Regions from separate parts of the Aminobacter sp. DSM 101952 genome, predicted to be linked through region 2. Evidence: riboswitches for the same ligand, from Rfam matches in the RefSeq annotation. Region 2 holds a riboswitch; the other holds the start of a gene.
The links. Region 2 has a riboswitch for S-adenosylmethionine ahead of metA (homoserine O-succinyltransferase). Riboswitches for the same ligand answer to the same signal wherever they lie in the genome.

Region 1 (8,835 bases), on a different contig from region 2:
ATCCGCCCATTCCCGACGCAGTCGCTGAAGCGCCTGCGCGAGCTGTGCGACAAGCATGGCCTGCTGCTCATTTTCGATGAAGTCCAGTGCGGCGTCGGCCGGACCGGCAAGCTCTACGGCTATGAATGGTCGGGTGTATCGCCGGACCTGATGGCGATTGCCAAGGGTATCGGCGGCGGCTTCCCGGTCGGTGCCTGCCTCGCCACCGAAGCGGCGGCCAAAGGCATGACGGCGGGCGTGCATGGCACCACCTTCGGCGGCAATCCCCTTGCCATGGCTGTCGGCAACGCCGTGCTCGACGTGCTACTCGAAGAAGGCTTCCTCGAAGAGGTTAGCCGCAAGGCATTGCTGATGAAGCAGGGCCTGGCGTCGATCGCCGACGAGTTCCCCGATGTGATTGCCGAAATCCGCGGCACCGGCCTGATGCTCGGCGTCAAGTGCACCATGCCCAACACCAAGGTGAACATGGCGCTGCGCGACCAGAAGCTGCTCGCGGTGCCCGCCGGCGAAAATGTGCTGCGTCTGTTGCCGCCGCTGACGATCACCGACGCAGAGATCCGAGAGGCGCTGGCGCGCATTCGCGCCGGAGCTGCAAGCCTCTCCAAGGCCGCCGCCAACGGCGGCTGAACCCAGGGAAGTTACATGACCAGCGGGATTCGCCACTTCACCGACCTCTCGGCACTTTCCGGGAGCGACCTTCGCGGGATTCTGGACGATGCGGCGGTGCGCAAGGCGCGCCTGAAAGCCGGCGAACGATCCAAGCCGCTCGAAGGCAAGGTGCTGGCGATGATCTTCGACAAGCCGTCGACCCGCACGCGCATCTCGTTCGACGTCGGCATGCGTCAGCTCGGCGGCGAGACCATCATGCTGACCGGCACCGAGATGCAGCTCGGCCGCTCGGAATCGATCGCCGACACCGCCAAGGTGCTGTCGCGCTACGTCGATGCGATCATGATCCGCACGACAGCGCATGAGCGCCTGATCGAGCTGACCGAGAATGCCACGATCCCCGTCATCAACGGCCTGACCGACGACACCCATCCCTGCCAGCTGATGGCCGATATCCTCACCTTCGAGGAGCATCGCGGCCCGGTGCGCGGCAAGACCTTTGCCTGGACCGGCGACGGCAACAACGTGCTGCATTCGCTGCTCGAGGCTTCGGCCCGTTTCAGCTTCAACGTCAACGTGGCGGTGCCGGAAGGCAGCGAGCCGGAGCAGAAATACATCGACTGGGCCGGCGCCAATGGCGGCAAGGTGACGCTGACGCGTTCGGCCGAGGACGCGGTTCGCGGCGTCGACGCCATCGTCACCGACTGCTGGGTTTCGATGGGGCAGGAGCACCGCGCGCGCGGCCACAATGTCTTCCTGCCCTATCAGGTCAACGCCGACCTGATGAAGCTCGCTAGGCCCGACGCGCTGTTCATGCACTGCCTGCCCGCCCATCGCGGCGAGGAAGTGACCGACGACGTGATCGACGGCCCGAATTCGGTGGTCTTCGACGAGGCGGAAAACCGCCTGCACGCCCAGAAGGCGGTGCTTGCCTGGTGCCTCGGCGCTTGAATGACCGGTCCCGCGACCCTATTTGGGGCGGGATCATTCTATTGTCATCAAAGCCATGTTCTGCGACCGTCGGTAGGCCGACTGGTCGCGGACTTCTTTAGACGGGAAAAATTCCAGTGACTGAGACCGAACGCAAGCTCGGCGAATTCGGGTTCGCCGGCGACGACCATGTTGTTCCATTCGCGGTGGAGCCGCTCGACGTGCGCGGCCGCACCGTGCAGTTGGGGCCTTTGCTCGACCGGATTCTCGAGCGCCACGACTATCCGGAACCCGTGGCCCGGCTTCTCGCCGAGGCCTGCGTGGTGACCGTCCTGCTTGGCACCTCTTTGAAGTTCGAAGGCAAGTTCATCCTCCAGACCCGCACCGACGGGCCGGTGGACATGCTGGTTGCCGACTTCACCACGCCGCATTCGCTGCGCGCCTATGCCCGCTTCGATGCCGACCGTGTCGATGCGGCGATCGAGGCCGGCATGACCGCGCCCGAAGACCTGCTCGGCGGCGGCGTTCTGGCGCTGACCATCGACCAGGGCGAACACACCCAGCGCTACCAGGGCATCGTCGAGCTCAACGGCATCACGCTGGAAGAGGCGGCCCGCACCTATTTCCGCCAGTCGGAGCAGATCCCGACCGACGTCCGCCTGTCGGTGGCAAAGCTGGTCCTGCCCGCCGAAGGCGGCCCGCGCGAACATTGGCGCGCCGGCGGCCTTCTCGCGCAGTTCCTTCCCGACTCGCCGGAGCGCCGGCGCGTCCAGGACATGCATGGCGGCGACGGTGACGAGCGTGACGTCAGCGTGCATCCCGACGACAATTCCTGGCAGGAGCTCTTGGCGCTGGTCGCCACCATCGAGCCGACCGAACTGATCGATCCGACGGTCGGCACGGAAAGGCTGCTCTACCGGCTGTTCCACGAGCATGGCGCGCGCGTGTATGAAGGCGTGCGCGTTGTCGACGATTGCTCGTGTTCGGGCCAGAAGATCAAGGGCATCCTGCAAGGCTTCACCGCCGAGGAGATCACCGACAGCGTCGAGGATGGCGTCATCCGGGTGGCCTGCGAATTCTGCTCCAAGTCCTACGAGTTCGACCCTGCCGAGTTCGCGTCGGCCCAGTAACGGGTCAGTTCAGCCGGTGCCGGGCGTCGGGCAGGTCGAGCGAGAAGGCGGGGATGGCGATTTCGAAGGTCTCGCCGGCCTCGTTGCGCATGGTGTAGCGCCCGACCATGATGCCCGATGGTGTCGACAGCGGGCAGCCTGAAGCATACTGGTAGCTGTCCCCGGGGTTGAGCTCGGGCTGGTCGCCGACCACGCCCGGGCCCCGGACCTCCTCGACCTTGCCGCTGGCATCGGTGATGTGCCAGTAGCGCGACAACAGCTGGACGAATTCGTCCGAGTTGTTCTCGATGGTGACGCGGTAACCCCAGACATAACGGTTTTCCGATGGCTCCGACTGGTCCACCAGATAGAAGGGCTCGACCTCGACCGCGATGTTGCGGGTGATTGCGCGATACATATGCTGCGCTCCTTGGCCTGCACGGTGACAGAGTCCGCCGCTTGGCGCGGCGGGTCAACTCTCGTTTGCCGCATTCACGCTGATTGTGATGCAGCTGTGGCGGAATTCACCCTGCGTGGTGGCCGCCAAGGAGGCGCTCCGGCTTGCCGGAGCGCCGTTCTGGTCAGCGCGTCGCCTTCAGCGCATCGCCGATGTCGTTGAGCAGGTCGTCGGCGTCTTCGAGGCCGACCGACAGGCGCAGCGTGCCGTCGTCGATGCCGAGTTCGGCGCGGGCCTCGTCGGTCAGGTTCTTGTGCGTCGTCGTCGCCGGATGGGTGATCAGGCTCTTGGAATCGCCGAGATTGTTCGAGATCAGGATGATCCGGAGCGCATTCTCGAAGGCGAAGGCCGCCTTCTTGCCGCCCTTGACGTCAAAGCAGATCAACGTCGAGCCGCCCTTCATCTGGCGCTTGATGATGTCGGCCTGCGGGTGGTCGGCGCGGCCCGGATAGATCAGGCGCGACACTTCCGGGCTCTCGGCCAGGAAGTCGGCGATCCTGGCGGCGGCCTCGGTCTGCTGGCGCACGCGCAGCGGCAGCGTTTCCAGGCCCTTGAGCAGGGTCCAGGCGTTAAACGGCGACAGGCTCGGTCCGGTGTGGCGGAAATAGTCGTGCAGGTTCTCGTCGATCCACTTCTTGTCGGAGAGGATGACGCCGCCGAGGCAGCGGCCCTGACCGTCGATGTGCTTGGTGGCGGAGTAGACGACGATGTGGGCGCCGAGTTCGAGCGGCTTCTGCTGCATCGGCGTGGCGAAGACGTTGTCGACGACGACGCGGGCGCCGACGGAGTTGGCGAGTGCCGCAACCGCGGCGATGTCGATCACCTCGAGCGTCGGGTTGGTCGGGCTTTCCAGGAAGAACAGCTTGGTGTTGGGCCGGACGGCCTTTTCCCAGTTCCCGATGACGGTGCCGTCGACCAGCGTCGCTTCGATGCCATAGCGTGGTGCCAGCGTCTCGACGATCCAGCGGCACGAGCCGAACAGGGCGCGGGCGGCAACGATGTGGTCGCCAGCCTTCAGGCTGCACAGGATGGCGGCGGTAACCGCGGCCATGCCGGATGCCGTGGCGCGGGCGTCTTCGGCGCCTTCCAGCGCGCACATGCGCTTTTCGAACATGTCGACGGTCGGGTTGGCGTAGCGCGAATAGATGAAGCCCGGGGTCTCGCCTTTGAAGCGCGCTTCGGCACTTTCGGCGCTGTCATAGACATATCCCTGGGTGAGGTAGATCGCTTCGGAGGTTTCGCCGAATTCGGAGCGGAGCGTGCCGCCATGGACGAGGGTGGTCTGCGGATTCCAGTTGCGCTTGTCGGAGGTCATGAGCCTAAATCCAGATACAAAAAAACCGGTCGCGAAAAGTCGCAAACCGGTCCAAACGCGGCCCTTTAGCGACTTGTTTAACGTGGCTGCAAGCCGACCGGCCAAATCACCACGGGATAAAGGTCCTTTAGACCCATGGCCGGCTTGCGTCAATCGCAGGGGCGACTAAACGTCTTGGGCCACGCATATGGCCCCGGACGAGCTTCGGGGCCAGCGATCCTCGGCTGTCCGTTCGGATCGGCGGCGCGTAAAGGAGTGAGGCAATTGCGGCAGTCGGGCATTCTTCCGGACCAGGATATCGCGGCGCTGTTCGCCTCCGGCGCGCTCAAGGCGCCGCCGCTCGATGCCGACCAGATCCAGCCGGCCAGCCTCGATCTTCGCCTCGGCGCCAGGGCTTTTCGCGTTCGCGCCAGCTTCCTGCCCGGTCCCAATTCGCTGGTCTCGGCCAAGCTCGACCGCCTCAAGCTGCATGAGATCGACCTGAGCGAAGGCGCGGTCCTGGAGACCGGTTGCGTCTACATCGTGCCGCTGCTCGAAAGCCTGGCCCTGCCGGCCGAAATCTCGGCCTCGGCCAATCCGAAGAGCTCGACCGGCCGCCTCGACATCTTCACCCGCGTGATGACCGATCGCGGCCAGGAGTTCGACAAGATCCCCGCCGGATATGCCGGCCCGCTGTTTCTCGAGGTCAGCCCGCGCACCTTCCCGATCGTCGTGCGCAAGGGCTCTCGCCTGTCGCAGATCCGCTTCAGGAAGGGCAATGCCCTGCTGTCCGAGGCCGAACTGCATGCGCTGCACCTCTCCGACCGGCTGGTCGCCATCGATCCGCCCAACATCTCGGGCGGCGGCATCGCGCTTTCCATCGACCTCGCCGGCAAGCCGGGCAGCATCGTCGGCTACCGCGGCAAGCACCACACCGGCCTTGTCGATGTCGACAAGCGTGCGGCCCAGGACATCGTCGACTTCTGGGACCCGATCTACGCCCACGGCGCCGGCGAACTGGTGCTCGATCCCGACGAATTCTACATCCTGGTGTCGCGCGAGGCGGTGCATGTGCCGCCGCTCTATGCCGCCGAAATGACGCCGTTCGACCCGCTGGTCGGCGAGTTCCGCGTCCACTATGCCGGCTTCTTCGATCCCGGCTTCGGCCATTCCAGCGCCGGCGGCACCGGCAGCCGCGCCGTGCTCGAAGTGCGCAGCCACGAAGTGCCGTTCATCCTGGAGCACGGCCAGGTCGTCGGTCGCCTGGTCTACGAACACATGCTGTCGCGCCCCAAGGCGCTTTACGGCACCGACCTCGGCTCCAACTACCAGGCGCAGGGCCTGAAACTCTCCAAGCACTTCCGCATGGGCTGACCTTTGGTCAGCGCCGCCTGGCCGTTAGTTTGCTTGTCCATTTACAGCCATTGTGCTTGGCTGGACCAGGGACGCCCGGGAAGAGCGCCCGTCAAATGGAGAGGATCATGCAGATTACCCGGAAGTTCGCTTGCGCAGCCTCGCTCGCAGCGCTCTTGTTGACCCTTGGCGGAGCTTCCGCGCAGGAGAAGCTCAAGATCGGCACCGAAGGCGCCTATCCGCCCTTCAACACCGTCACCGCCGACGGCAAGCTGGCCGGCTTCGACGTCGACATCGCCAATGCGCTGTGCGCCCAGATGAAGGTCGAGTGCGAACTGGTTGCCCAGGATTGGGATGGTATCATCCCGGCGCTCCAGGGCGGCAAGTTCGACGCCATCGTCGCCTCGATGACCATCACCGACGAGCGCAAGCAGCAGGTCGACTTCACCGACAAGTACTACACAACGCCGCTGGCACTGATCGCGCCGAAGGATTCCGCCTTGACCTCGGCCGAGCCCGACGCGCTGAAGGGCAAGACCGTCGGCGCGCAGGCGTCGACCACCCAGAGCATCTATGCCGAGGACCACTATGCCAAGGCGGGCGCCGAGGTGAAGCTCTATCCAACCCAGGACGAGGCGGTGGCCGACCTGACCAACGGCCGTCTCGACGCGGTTGTCGCCGACAAGTTCGTGCTGGTCGACTGGATCAAGACTACCGGGCAGGATTGCTGCAAGATGATCGGCGACCTCAAGGGCACCGACTCGCTGACCGGCATCGCCGTGCGCAAGGGCGACCCGCTGCGCGAGAAGCTGAACGCCGCGATCGACGCCATCGTCAAGGACGGCACCTACGCCAAGATCAACGCCAAGTATTTCGACTTCGACATCTACGGCGCGCAGGACTGACGCCTGCGGATAACAAAAAGGCCAGGCGTTCGATCGAGCGCCTGGCCTTTTTCGTGTCCGGAAATCTGGAGCGGGTAGCGGGAATCGAACCCGCGCGTTCAGCTTGGGAAGCTGACGTGCGGAGCTGCAACAAGGGATCGATCTAGCGGGACGCTACGATCCAGCCGCGAGTATTTCGCTTCTGCCGTATGTCTGTCGTGAAGCCGGCCTCGGCAAGCCTGCCTAGCAACTGTTCGAGTGATGCCCCTTCCACTAGGTCAACATGGTAGAGCACCAACATCATGCGGACCTTCCGGAGTAACTCGATTGGAGTCGACAAGAGGATCGGAAATTCGGCGCCTTCGCAATTGAACTTGATGAACGACACGTCCTTGATCTCGTGAGCCGCCATGAAGCTAGAAAGCGACATTGCAGGCACTCGCTCGCCCTTGGGCGACAATTGCTTCATTATCGAGTGGCCCCAGTTGCCGCGATCATGGTGCAGCGTGACCTCGCCGTCCTTGTCCGTCAGTGCAAGACGATGGGCAATGACGTTGAGTGCCGGGTTCAGAGCGGCGTTGACTCGGAGATAGTTGTAGGTTTCCGCGCTTGCCTCGATAGCATGAACCGTCCCATTCGAGGCTTTAGAGGCGGCGGTCAGTGCGAAAGTGCCAATATGAGCGCCGATGTCGATCACGACGTCGGAAGCAGTTGGCTGGTACTCCGGAACGCCTGCAAAAAATATGTCGTTCTCAAAGCTATGGGCGATGACCTTTTCGTCAGCGGTACCTTCACGATAGGCTACATCGAAACCACCAAACCGATTGATTGCCATCTGATAATTGGCTTCGCCAGGGTGGAAGGCGGCCTTGGCGTTGCGGAACCGTTTTTTCAGATGAAGTTTCATGAGGCCTCCGGCGTCCAAACTGCAACGCCATCTATAATCTGCTTTTCGATGCCGCGCTTGTCGCGCCAGTCGCGGCCGATATCGATGGCAGTTCGTCTTGTAAATGGACCACCAAAATATACGGCGCGATAGCTTGACGAAGCGTCCGCTAAAGCCGTGTTCGTACCGTTCATAAACTGTTTATCTGGATCAAGATCGGGGTTCATGTGCTCGCTCGCTATGGATGCAAGCGCTCGCGAGGCAAACAACGGGCCGACGCCGATCCGCGGCGTTATTTTTCGGCGACCAAGCCGTGACCAGTTGCAAATGGCGATCTGGCCAACGTTTGGCTCCGCCATTTGCTTTCGCAATCTCTTCAGGCTGATCTTGTGCGACAGGATCCAGTCATCTTCCAAGTGAAGAAACCACTCGGTTTCCGGCTGCTGCCATAGCCATTTGACTGCCCCGCCATAAGAGGCCTCAGCAGGACGCCGTACCACCGTAGTAAAATATGAGCGGGCTATTTCTTCGACGCGGTTTCCATCTTCTTCGCTGCCCCAAATTGGATCGATATTGAGGAAGAACGTCCGAACGGGAAAGCGGTCGAAAAGTTTCTGCTGAAACGACGCTAAAGTTATTGCGACGAGATCTGGTCGCCGGGTGGCGGTCATAGTTAGGTCAATCATCGCGGCATCTCCAAATTCGGTGGTGATTTTTATCCGCGGTTCCAAGCGGCTTCAACCATTTTCGGGACGCTGGTGGTCGGCCAAATGCATTAGGGCTTGCTAATGAATTTTAGGTGCGCAATACACCCGAGATGCGCCGCAAAGAAATGTCGAAGCTGCTGGATCACGTCCATCTGTCACCTCGGTTTCGGTATGTTTACGTCGACACACCCAAGGTTGCCTGCTCAACTATTAAGCGTGCGCTGCAAAGCGCCGAAAGAGGATACGCGGTAGACGGCGGAGAAGCGTCTGGCGGCAAGTTTGGTTATTCGGAAACCCTCCTAACCGTTCACGACAGGTCCAAATCGCCTCTGAGGCGCCCATCCAATCGCTGGGCACTCAGGTGGGCGCTGGCCAGGGCAAGTGTATCATTTTGCTTTGTTAGAAACCCCTATGCTCGCGTCCTCTCGGCCTATCTGGACAAAATCGCTACAAACGAGAATAGGCGAGAGATTTTTTTGCGTGGTCTGGTTGAAGATCCGCGCGAGCCGATATCGTTCGCACAATTCTTGGACGTCGTCTCAGGTCAGACGCCAGACACAATGAACGCCCATTGGCGTCCGCAATGCTATCACAACATGATAGATT
Region 2 (8,835 bases):
AGATCAAGGGCTTTCCCTTCCGGATCGGCCTGTTCTGCGACAGGCTGGAATTCGAGGACGCGACGCGGCGGATTTCGGTCAGCGCCGGCAACCTGCGCACCGCGGCCCAGGTCTACCAGCCGATGCGCACGGTGCTCGAAATCGACGGGCCGCTGCGGCTGACCGCGCCCGACCTGCCGCAACTCCAATTCGACTGGGAGCTGCTGCATGCCAGCGCCCGCATCGCCCAGCCGCTGCCCGAACGGCTGTCGGTCGAGACCCGCAAGCTCGTCGGCCAGGCATCCTTCAGCGACGGCGCGCCGATGCCGCTGTTCACCGCCGAGGACACGCAGCTGCATATGCGCCCGAACGGACCCGATATCGACATTGCCGGCACCTTCACCGGGTTGGCGATCGACCCCCAGGCCCTGCACGGCCGCAAGCTGCCGTCGCTCGACGGCAGCGCCGACACCTCGCTAAAAAACGGCGTAACGCTGCTTGCGGACAAGGTGAGAAGCCTGCGCGGCCAGACGGGCACGATCCGTTCGATGACGCTGTCGACCGGCGGCACCGCAGGTGCTGCGATCAGCGGGCCGTGGACGATCGCCGAAGACGGTCTGGTCGACGCCGACCTGAAGGTGACGATCCGGAACCCGCGCGAACTGTCGCGCATACTTTCAGAAGTCGTGCCGGAACAGCGCCAGCAGTTCGAGACGGCTTTCTCCGGCCTCGCAATTCTCGGCGACGCACCGACCCTGCCGCTCAAGATCGTCAAGGGCAAGGCAACGCTGGGCTTCATCCCGCTGGGGATGGTGCCGGCGGTGGAGTGAGGTGATTGAGTAGTGAGTAGTGAGTAGTGAGTAGTGAGTAGTGAGTAGTGAGTAGTGAGTAGTGAGTAGTGTCGATGCCAGCCGAGCGGCCGAGGCAACTACTATTCCCTATTCCCTATTCCCTACTCGCTAATTCTTCACCGGATGCTCGATGGCCTCGCGGCCGAAGTTCGGCACGTCGACTTCCTGGCCGGCGTCGATGATCGAGCGCCGGATGGCGCGGGTGCGGGTGAACATCTCGAACAGCTTGTCGCCATCGCCCCAGCGGATCGCCCGCTGCAGCGAGGCAAGGTCTTCCGAGAAGCGCGCCAGCATTTCCAGGATCGCGTCCTTGTTGTGCAGGCAGACGTCGCGCCACATCGTCGGATCGGAGGCGGCGAGACGGGTGAAATCGCGGAAGCCCGAAGCCGAATACTTGATGACTTCCGACTTGGTCACCGACTCCAGATCGTCTGCCGTGCCGACGATGTTGTAGGCGATGATGTGCGGCAGGTGCGAGACGATGGCGAGCGTCATGTCGTGATGCTCGGGGTCCATCGTGTCGATGTTGGAGCCGCAGCGGCGCCAGAACTCCGACAGCTTCTCCAGCGCCACCGGATCGGTATCGGGCAGCGGCGTGAAGATGCACCAGCGGTTCTCGAACAGTTCGGCGAAGCCGGCGTCGGGGCCCGACTTCTCGGTGCCAGCCAGCGGGTGGCCGGGGATGAAGTGCACGCCTTCGGGCACATGCGGGGCCATCTGCGCGATGACGGAGGCCTTGGTCGAGCCGACGTCGGTGAGGATGGCGCCCGGCTTCAGCGCCGGCGCCATGTCGATGGCCACGGCACCGGACGAGCCGACAGGCACCGAGACGATGACCAGGTCGGCATCCTTCACCGCCACCTTGGCGTCCGTCGAATAGCTGTCGCCGAGGCCGAGTTCCTCGGCGCGGGCGAGCGTCGCCGCACTGCGGGTGGAGATGGCGATGTGGCGGGCAATCCCTTCGCGGCGGATGACGCGGGCCAGCGACGAGCCGATCAGGCCGATGCCGACGAGGGCGATCTTGTCAAACAGGGGTTCGGACATTTTTCAACTTTTCAGGAATTCGGTGAGTGCGGCAATGACGCCGCGATTGGCCTCTTCAGTGCCGATGGTCATGCGCAGCGCATTGGGGAAGCCGTAGCCGGCGACCCTGCGCAGGATATACCCCCGCGCGCTGAGATACTCATCGGCGACCGCAGCCGAATGCTTGGCATCTTCCGGAAAGTGGACCAGCAAGAAGTTGCCTACCGAAGGCGTGACGCGCAAGCCCAGTGCCTCGAACTGGTTGACGAGCCATTCGGCCCACTGGGCGTTGTGGGCGATGGTGCGCTCGACATGGGCACGGTCCTCCATCGCCGCCACGCCGGCCTCGATGGCCGCCGCGTTGACGTTGAACGGGCCGCGCATGCGCTCCAGCACCTCGATGATGTGCGACGGCGCATAGACCCAGCCGACGCGCATGCCGCCAAGGCCGTGGATCTTCGAGAAGGTGCGCGTCATGACGACGTTCTCGTTGGCCGCGACCAGTTCGACGCCCGCCTCGTAGTCGTTACGACGGACATATTCGGCATAGGCGGCGTCGAGCACCAGGAGTACGTTCTTCGGCAGCGCCGCGTGCAGGCGACGCACCTCCTCGAACGGCAAGTAAGTGCCGGTCGGGTTGTTGGGGTTGGCGAGGAAGACGATCCTGGTCTTCGGCGACAGCGCGGCGATGATGTGGTCGACGCTGGCCTTCTCGGCCTCTTCCCTGGCAACGACGGGCGTGGCGCCCGCAGCCTGAATGTAGATCTTGTAGACCATGAAGCCGTGCTCGGTGTAGACGGCCTCGTCACCCGGCGACAGGTAACTCTGCGCCAGCAGGCCCAGAACTTCGTCGGAACCGTTCGAGCACAGGATGTTGGCCTGGTTGAGCCCATGGGTCGCCGCGATCGCCTGCTTCAGGCGTGAGGCCGACCCGTCGGGATAATACTCCATCTTTTCGGCGAGCTTCTTCACCGCCTCGATGGCATGGGGCGAGGCGCCCAGCGGATTTTCGTTCGACGAGAGCTTATGAACCTTGGTCACGCCTGCGGGAGCTGCGCTCTTGCCGGGTACATAGGCTGCGATGTCCATGATGCCGGCGCGGGGTTCGGGGCGAATCTGCTCAGGTGCCTTGGTCATGTCGAAAAATCCTGGATTGGCGCCTCCGGATGGAGGCCGCAGCGGGAATACCCCTAGGGGCCGCCAATGTCGAGGAAAACCGGCAAAACCGGCGGTTCTGGCTGGACCATTGGGTCACGGTTGACGCAATCCCCGCCCAGGCGTAATAGCAGGCCATGAACCCGTGGTGATTTGGCCGGTCGGCTTGCAGCCACGTTAAACAAGTCGCTAAAGGGCCGTTTGCGATCCGTAAACCGGCTGTGCGACTGCAGGCCGGTTTTTTGTTGTTTGGAGTTCGCACAGTGCCGATCAAGATCCCGGATCAGCTCCCCGCCCGTGAAGTGCTGGTGAAAGAGGGCGTCTCCGTCATGGACGAGCAGACCGCGCTCCGCCAGGACATCCGCCCACTGCAGATCGGTCTGCTCAACCTGATGCCCAACAAGGTGCGGACGGAAACCCAGATCGCCCGCCTGATCGGCGCCAGCCCGCTGCAGGTGGAGCTGACCCTGGTTCGTATCGGCACCCACAAGGCCAAGAACACCTCCGAAGACCACCTGATCAGCTTCTACCAGACCTGGGACGAGGTGAAGGACCGCAAGTTCGACGGCTTCATCATCACCGGCGCGCCGATCGAGCTGCTGCCCTTCGAGGACGTCACCTACTGGGACGAACTCAAGCAGATCATGGACTGGACGACGACCAACGTGCATTCGCCGTTCTTCATCTGCTGGGGCGCGATGGCGGCGGCATGGCATTTCCACAAGGTCCCCAAGCACACGCTGGAGCAGAAGGCCTTCGGCGTCTTCCGGCACAACAACAACGCGCCGGCGTCGCCTTATCTCGCCGGATTCTCGGACGACTTCGCCATTCCGGTGTCGCGCTGGACCGAGGTTCGTGCCACCGACATTCCCGCGGGCTCCGGCCTGGAACTGCTGATGGAATCGGAAGAGACCGGCCCGAGCCTACTGTCCGAAGAAACCGGCAACCGGCTCTACATGTTCAACCACATTGAATACGACTCGACCTCGCTGAAGGAAGAGTACGACCGCGACGTGGCCGCCGGCGTCGAGATCGCGGTGCCGCACGAATATTACCCCGACGACGACCCGCAGCGCCGGCCGCTCAACCGCTGGCGCTCGCACGCCCACCTGCTGTTCGGCAACTGGATCAACCGGGTCTACCAGACCACGGCCTACGATCTGGAAAACATCGGCAAGTAGCCTCGGAAACCGCGCCCGGCATCCGGGCGCGGTTTCCGGCAGGTGCGCGGAACCTAGTCCGCCGAAGCCCGGTGCTCGCGGAAGGCGCAGGCAAGGATGCGCAGCGCCTCGCGCGAGCGGCGGTCGGTCAGCGTCGAATGCAACACGATCTCCGACGACGGCACTCCGGGCAGGCTGAACTTGCGGCTGATCTCGATGGTGCCGGGCGGGGCCAACCTGCTGGGAAACACGGATGTCGCGAGCCCGGCCGCAACGCCTGCGGTCACCAGGGACGAACCGCCGCCGACGAAGACCTCGACCCAGGGAATGCCGGCATCGTCGAGCGTGCGCGTGGCCACGTCCCGCACGCCACAGGCCCGCGACAGGGTCGCCAGCCGGATCGGCTCGCCCTGGCGATGATGGAAGTCCGGTGTAGCGAACCAGCCGAAATGCTCAGGGCCCAGGACCTCGCCGTCGCGGCGGTCGTCCTCGCGCCGGACGATGGCCGCGTCGAGCTTGCCTCGATCGAAGGCGTCGAGCAGGTTGCTCGAATTGTCGACCTGGACCTCGATCGTCAGCGCCGGGTCATGCTGGTTGAGGCGCGCCAGCAACGTCGTCACTTCAGGACCAGCAACGTGACCGGCAATGCCGAGCGCGAAGCGGCGCGTGCCGCAGGACAAGCCGGCAACCGCATTGTCATGCGCAGCGAGGAATGCCCGGGCCGAATCGATGAACATCGCTCCTTCGGCCGACAGCCGGACACGGCGCGGCGTGCGTTCGATCAGCTTGCGGCCGACGCGCTCCTCCAACCGCTTCAACTTGACGCTGACCGCAGCCTGCGTCGAGCCGAGGGCATCGGCAGCGCGGGTGAAACTCTGCAGGTCGGCCACCATGACAAAGTTACGCACGGCCTCGGCATCGAGCCACAACATCTCATTCATCCATAATTGTTATCTCTGAAATAGGATTACATAGCATTTATGTATGTTCAAGCTTCGCCTATCTGAGGTGCTTTCAAGCAACCAGCGGCGACGGACTTCCCCCTTCGCCGCCAGCGGAGACACGGGATGAAAGTGACAAGCAGAGACAATCTGGCGCTGGCGGCGGTTTGTCTGGCCGCGCTGATGTTCGGCCTGGAGATCTCCAGCGTGCCGGTGATCCTGCCGACGCTCGAACATGTGCTGCAGGCCGACTTCAAGGACATGCAGTGGATCATGAACGCCTATACCATCGCCTGCACCACGGTGCTGATGGCGACGGGTACGCTGGCCGACCGCTACGGGCGCCGGCTGGTTTTCGCCGCTACCGTCGTTGCATTCGGCGTCACCTCGCTCTTGTGCGGCATTGCCCCCACCACCGAAGTGCTGATCGTCGGCCGCTTCCTGCAGGGCATGGCCGGCGGCGCGATGTTCATCTGCTCGATCGCCATCCTTTCCAACCAGTTCGACGATGCCCGGGCACGCGGCAATGCCTTTGCCATCTGGGGCGTGATCGCCGGTATCGGCCTAGGCTTCGGGCCGATCATCGGCGGCGTGATCGTCGCCCTGTCGACCTGGCAGTGGGTTTTCCTGGTGCATGCGCCTCTGGCGGTGCTGTGCCTGGGTCTGACCTTCGGCGGCGTGCAGGAGTCGCGCGACCCGCAGGCCAAGAAGCTCGACCTGCCCGGCATCGTCATCCTGAGCGCGACGGTCTTCGGCCTGACCTACTACATCACCCAGGGCGCAGACATCGGCTTCCTGAGCCCGACGGCCATCGCCGTCGCGGCAGCAACGCTGGTCGGCCTTGTCGCTTTCGTGACGGTCGAGCGACTGCATCCGCATCCGATGTTCGATTTCTCGGTGTTCAGGATCCGCGACTTCTCCGGCGCCATCGTCGGATGCATCGGCATGAACTTCAGCTACTGGCCGTTCATGGTCTACCTGCCGATCTATTTCACCGTCGGTCTCGGCTTCGACAGCACGGAGACCGGGCTCGCCGTGCTCGCCTATACGGTGCCGTTCCTGGTCATGCCGCCAGTCGCCCAGTATCTGCTCTTGCGCACCAGCGCCCGCATCGTCATTCCACTCGGCCTGTTCACCATCGGCCTTGGTTTCATCGCCATGTGGCTTGCCACCGGCATCGAGCCCGCAAGCGGCCTGGCCGTGCTGCCCGGCGCGCTGATCGCCGGCATCGGCCTCGGCCTGACGACCACGCCCGCCACCAACATGACCACAGGCTCGGTGCCGGCCAGCCGTGCCGGCATGGCCTCGGGCATCGACACCAGCGCAAGGCTGATCGCGCTCGCCATCAACATTGCCGTGATGGGCTTCGTGCTGGTCGAGGGCATTCTTTCCGGGCTGAAAAGCGCCCTGCCCGCAGGCATCGACGCCGGCCAGCTCAGGTCGCTTGCAGAGCGTATCGCTGCCGGCGGCGCGATCGACGGAGCGCAAGGCGCGCTCGACGTTCCGGCCGAAATCGTCCACGCAGCACTGGTCAACGGCTTCGCCTGGGTGATGCTCTATGGCGGCATCGGCGTGTGGATCCTGGCGGCGACCAGCTTCGCGCTGTTCGGGGCCGGCAAATCGGCTGATGTCACGAAAGCCGAAACGTCGGCAACCTGACGCCCGAGGGCCGGGCAATGGCGCCCGGCCTTAACCCTTCGGCGTGAACACCCGCACCGACTTCGGCCGAATGCGGAAATGCGCCGGTGTCCAGGTGACGAGCTCGCCATCGGTATTGACCGGCCGCGGCCGCTTGGTGCGGACGGTCACCTCGGTGGTCTTGAAGGCGCGCACGTCGTCCCACTGCCCTTGCGTGCCCTTGCGCAGGCTGGGCAGCAGGCGCAGCAGCCGCCACCAGTGGTCGACCTCGAGGCTGTAGAGATCGAGCCAGCCATCGTCGGCGGTAGCCGTCTCCTCGACCGTCATGCCGCCGCCATAATGGCGGCCGTTGCCGACCGAGACCTGCATGGTGTGGATCTCTTCGGTCGTGTCGTCATGGTCGACATAGGCGGTGAACAGCCGCGAGCGCATCAACAGCCGCGCCGCGACGATGCCGTAGCCGAGCGTGCCCCAGCGCTTCTTGGCATGTTCGGTGAGTTCGCCTGCCAGTTCGGCGCTGAAGCCTATGCTGGCGACGTTGAAGAACAAATGGCCGTTGACCTCGCCGAGGTCGACCGTCGTCTCGTGGCCGGCGGCGATCACTTCGGCCGCCTTTACCGGATCTGTGGGAATACCCATGGTGCGGGCGAAATCGTTGGCCGTGCCCAGCGGCAGGACGCCGAGCGTCAGGCCGCAATAGGCGAGGCCCGCCGCCGCATTGTTCAACGTGCCGTCGCCGCCGCCGACAATCGCCATGTCGAAATGGTCGGCGTTGCGCGAGATCAACTCGGAAGCGTTCTCATCCTTGCTGGTTGCCATCTCTTCGATGTCGAGACCGGCATCGACAAGCACCTGCCTGGCGGCATCGATCGAACCGCCGCCGCGGCGGGCGCGCGGATTGACGATCAGCATCGCACGCTTGCCTTTGGAGTGCTGCACGGCGCGTTTCTTGTGAATGACGTCGGTCAGGAGAGTAATCCCTGTGGTTGTCGAACGGACAGATCGAGCCCTGCCGACGCCATTTAGGGTGCATTCGGGCAGATTTGAAGGCAGAGGCCGCAATAAGCTTCAAGACAACCGAAAGTGATGGAGAGCAGTCCTGACGCGGCCCTGACGGCCGGATTAGGTGCCTCGCTGAACGGCCCGCCATCCCGCGATGATGGCTTCGGCGGAAGCCATTCCGGCTGCCTCGTCGATCAGCCAGGAAATGACGGAGATGCGCATCACCTCGCGGCCACGCCACTTTGCGCCGCCGGCAAAGACGGCGCCGTCGCGCTGGATGCGGGCAATGGTCGCCCTGGTCAGGTCGTCGCCACGCTCGTCGGTCTCGTCGGCACCAAACCGCACGAGCACCTGGTTGAACATGACGTCATTGAGCACCACGATCGCATTTTCGCTTCGCAACTGGTCGGCGATCAGGCGCGCCACGCGGCAATGCCGTTCGACCATCGCGGCGATCCCCTCGCGTCCGAGATGGCGGATGATCGCCCAGGTGGCGAAGCCCCGCGCCCGCCGCGACAGTTCGGGGACGAAATGGCTGGGGTCGCGCTCGCCTTCGCCTGCGGTGGGAAGGTAACTCGCCGCGATCGTCATGGCACGGCGATGCGCCTCGCTGTCGCGCACGATCGCGTAACCGCTGTCATAGGGCGTCTGCAGCCACTTGTGGCCGTCGGTGGCCCAGGAATCGCAGGTATCGAGCCCTTCGGCAAAATGGCTGAGGGAAGCAGCAGCCCGCGCCCAGCAGCCGAAGGCGCCGTCGACGTGGATCCACGCACCGATCCGGCGCGCGATCGGCACGAGGTCAGTGAAGGGATCGAAACCGCCAGTGTTGATCTGCCCGGCCTGAAGGATGGCGATGGCCGGTCCGCGCACCTGCGCCGCGCGTCGCGCGAAATCGTCGGGCAATATCCGGCCCTGGCCGTCTGTGGCGACGCGGATCAGCCGATCATGCCCCAGACCGAGAAACTGCAGCGCCGAAAAGACGGTGGTGTGGGCGTCGTCGCCGATCAGCACGGAAATCGGCGGCGCCCCGAACAGCCCGTTCGCTTCGACATCCCAGTCCGCGCGCCGCAACACCTCGCCGCGCGC

Region 1: linked by a shared signal. The riboswitch ahead of ASC75_RS04760 (O-succinylhomoserine sulfhydrylase) and the one ahead of metA (homoserine O-succinyltransferase) in region 2 are both predicted to bind S-adenosylmethionine.

Annotation. Positions count from the first base shown of each region.
Region 1 covers NZ_LMCL01000003.1:37,164-45,998, reverse strand. Annotated here, with positions in the region: gene ASC75_RS04780 (aspartate aminotransferase family protein) at 1-627, shown strand, start outside; gene argF (ornithine carbamoyltransferase) at 643-1,560, shown strand; gene ASC75_RS04770 (Hsp33 family molecular chaperone) at 1,671-2,669, shown strand; gene apaG (Co2+/Mg2+ efflux protein ApaG) at 2,674-3,066, opposite strand; gene ASC75_RS04760 (O-succinylhomoserine sulfhydrylase) at 3,230-4,420, opposite strand; SAM riboswitch at 4,466-4,543, opposite strand; gene ASC75_RS04755 (2'-deoxycytidine 5'-triphosphate deaminase) at 4,685-5,773, shown strand; gene ASC75_RS04750 (ABC transporter substrate-binding protein) at 5,881-6,657, shown strand; gene ASC75_RS04745 (FkbM family methyltransferase) at 6,800-7,543, opposite strand; gene ASC75_RS04740 (hypothetical protein) at 7,540-8,208, opposite strand; gene ASC75_RS25100 (sulfotransferase family protein) at 8,322-8,835, shown strand, end outside.
Region 2 covers NZ_LMCL01000008.1:38,654-47,488, forward strand. Annotated here, with positions in the region: gene ASC75_RS08705 (DUF2125 domain-containing protein) at 1-809, shown strand, start outside; gene ASC75_RS08710 (prephenate/arogenate dehydrogenase family protein) at 939-1,874, opposite strand; gene hisC (histidinol-phosphate transaminase) at 1,878-2,990, opposite strand; SAM riboswitch at 3,144-3,221, shown strand; gene metA (homoserine O-succinyltransferase) at 3,272-4,189, shown strand; gene ASC75_RS08725 (LysR family transcriptional regulator) at 4,243-5,100, opposite strand; gene ASC75_RS08730 (MFS transporter) at 5,236-6,768, shown strand; gene ASC75_RS08735 (lipid kinase) at 6,799-7,686, opposite strand; gene ASC75_RS08740 (aspartate aminotransferase family protein) at 7,870-8,835, opposite strand, start outside.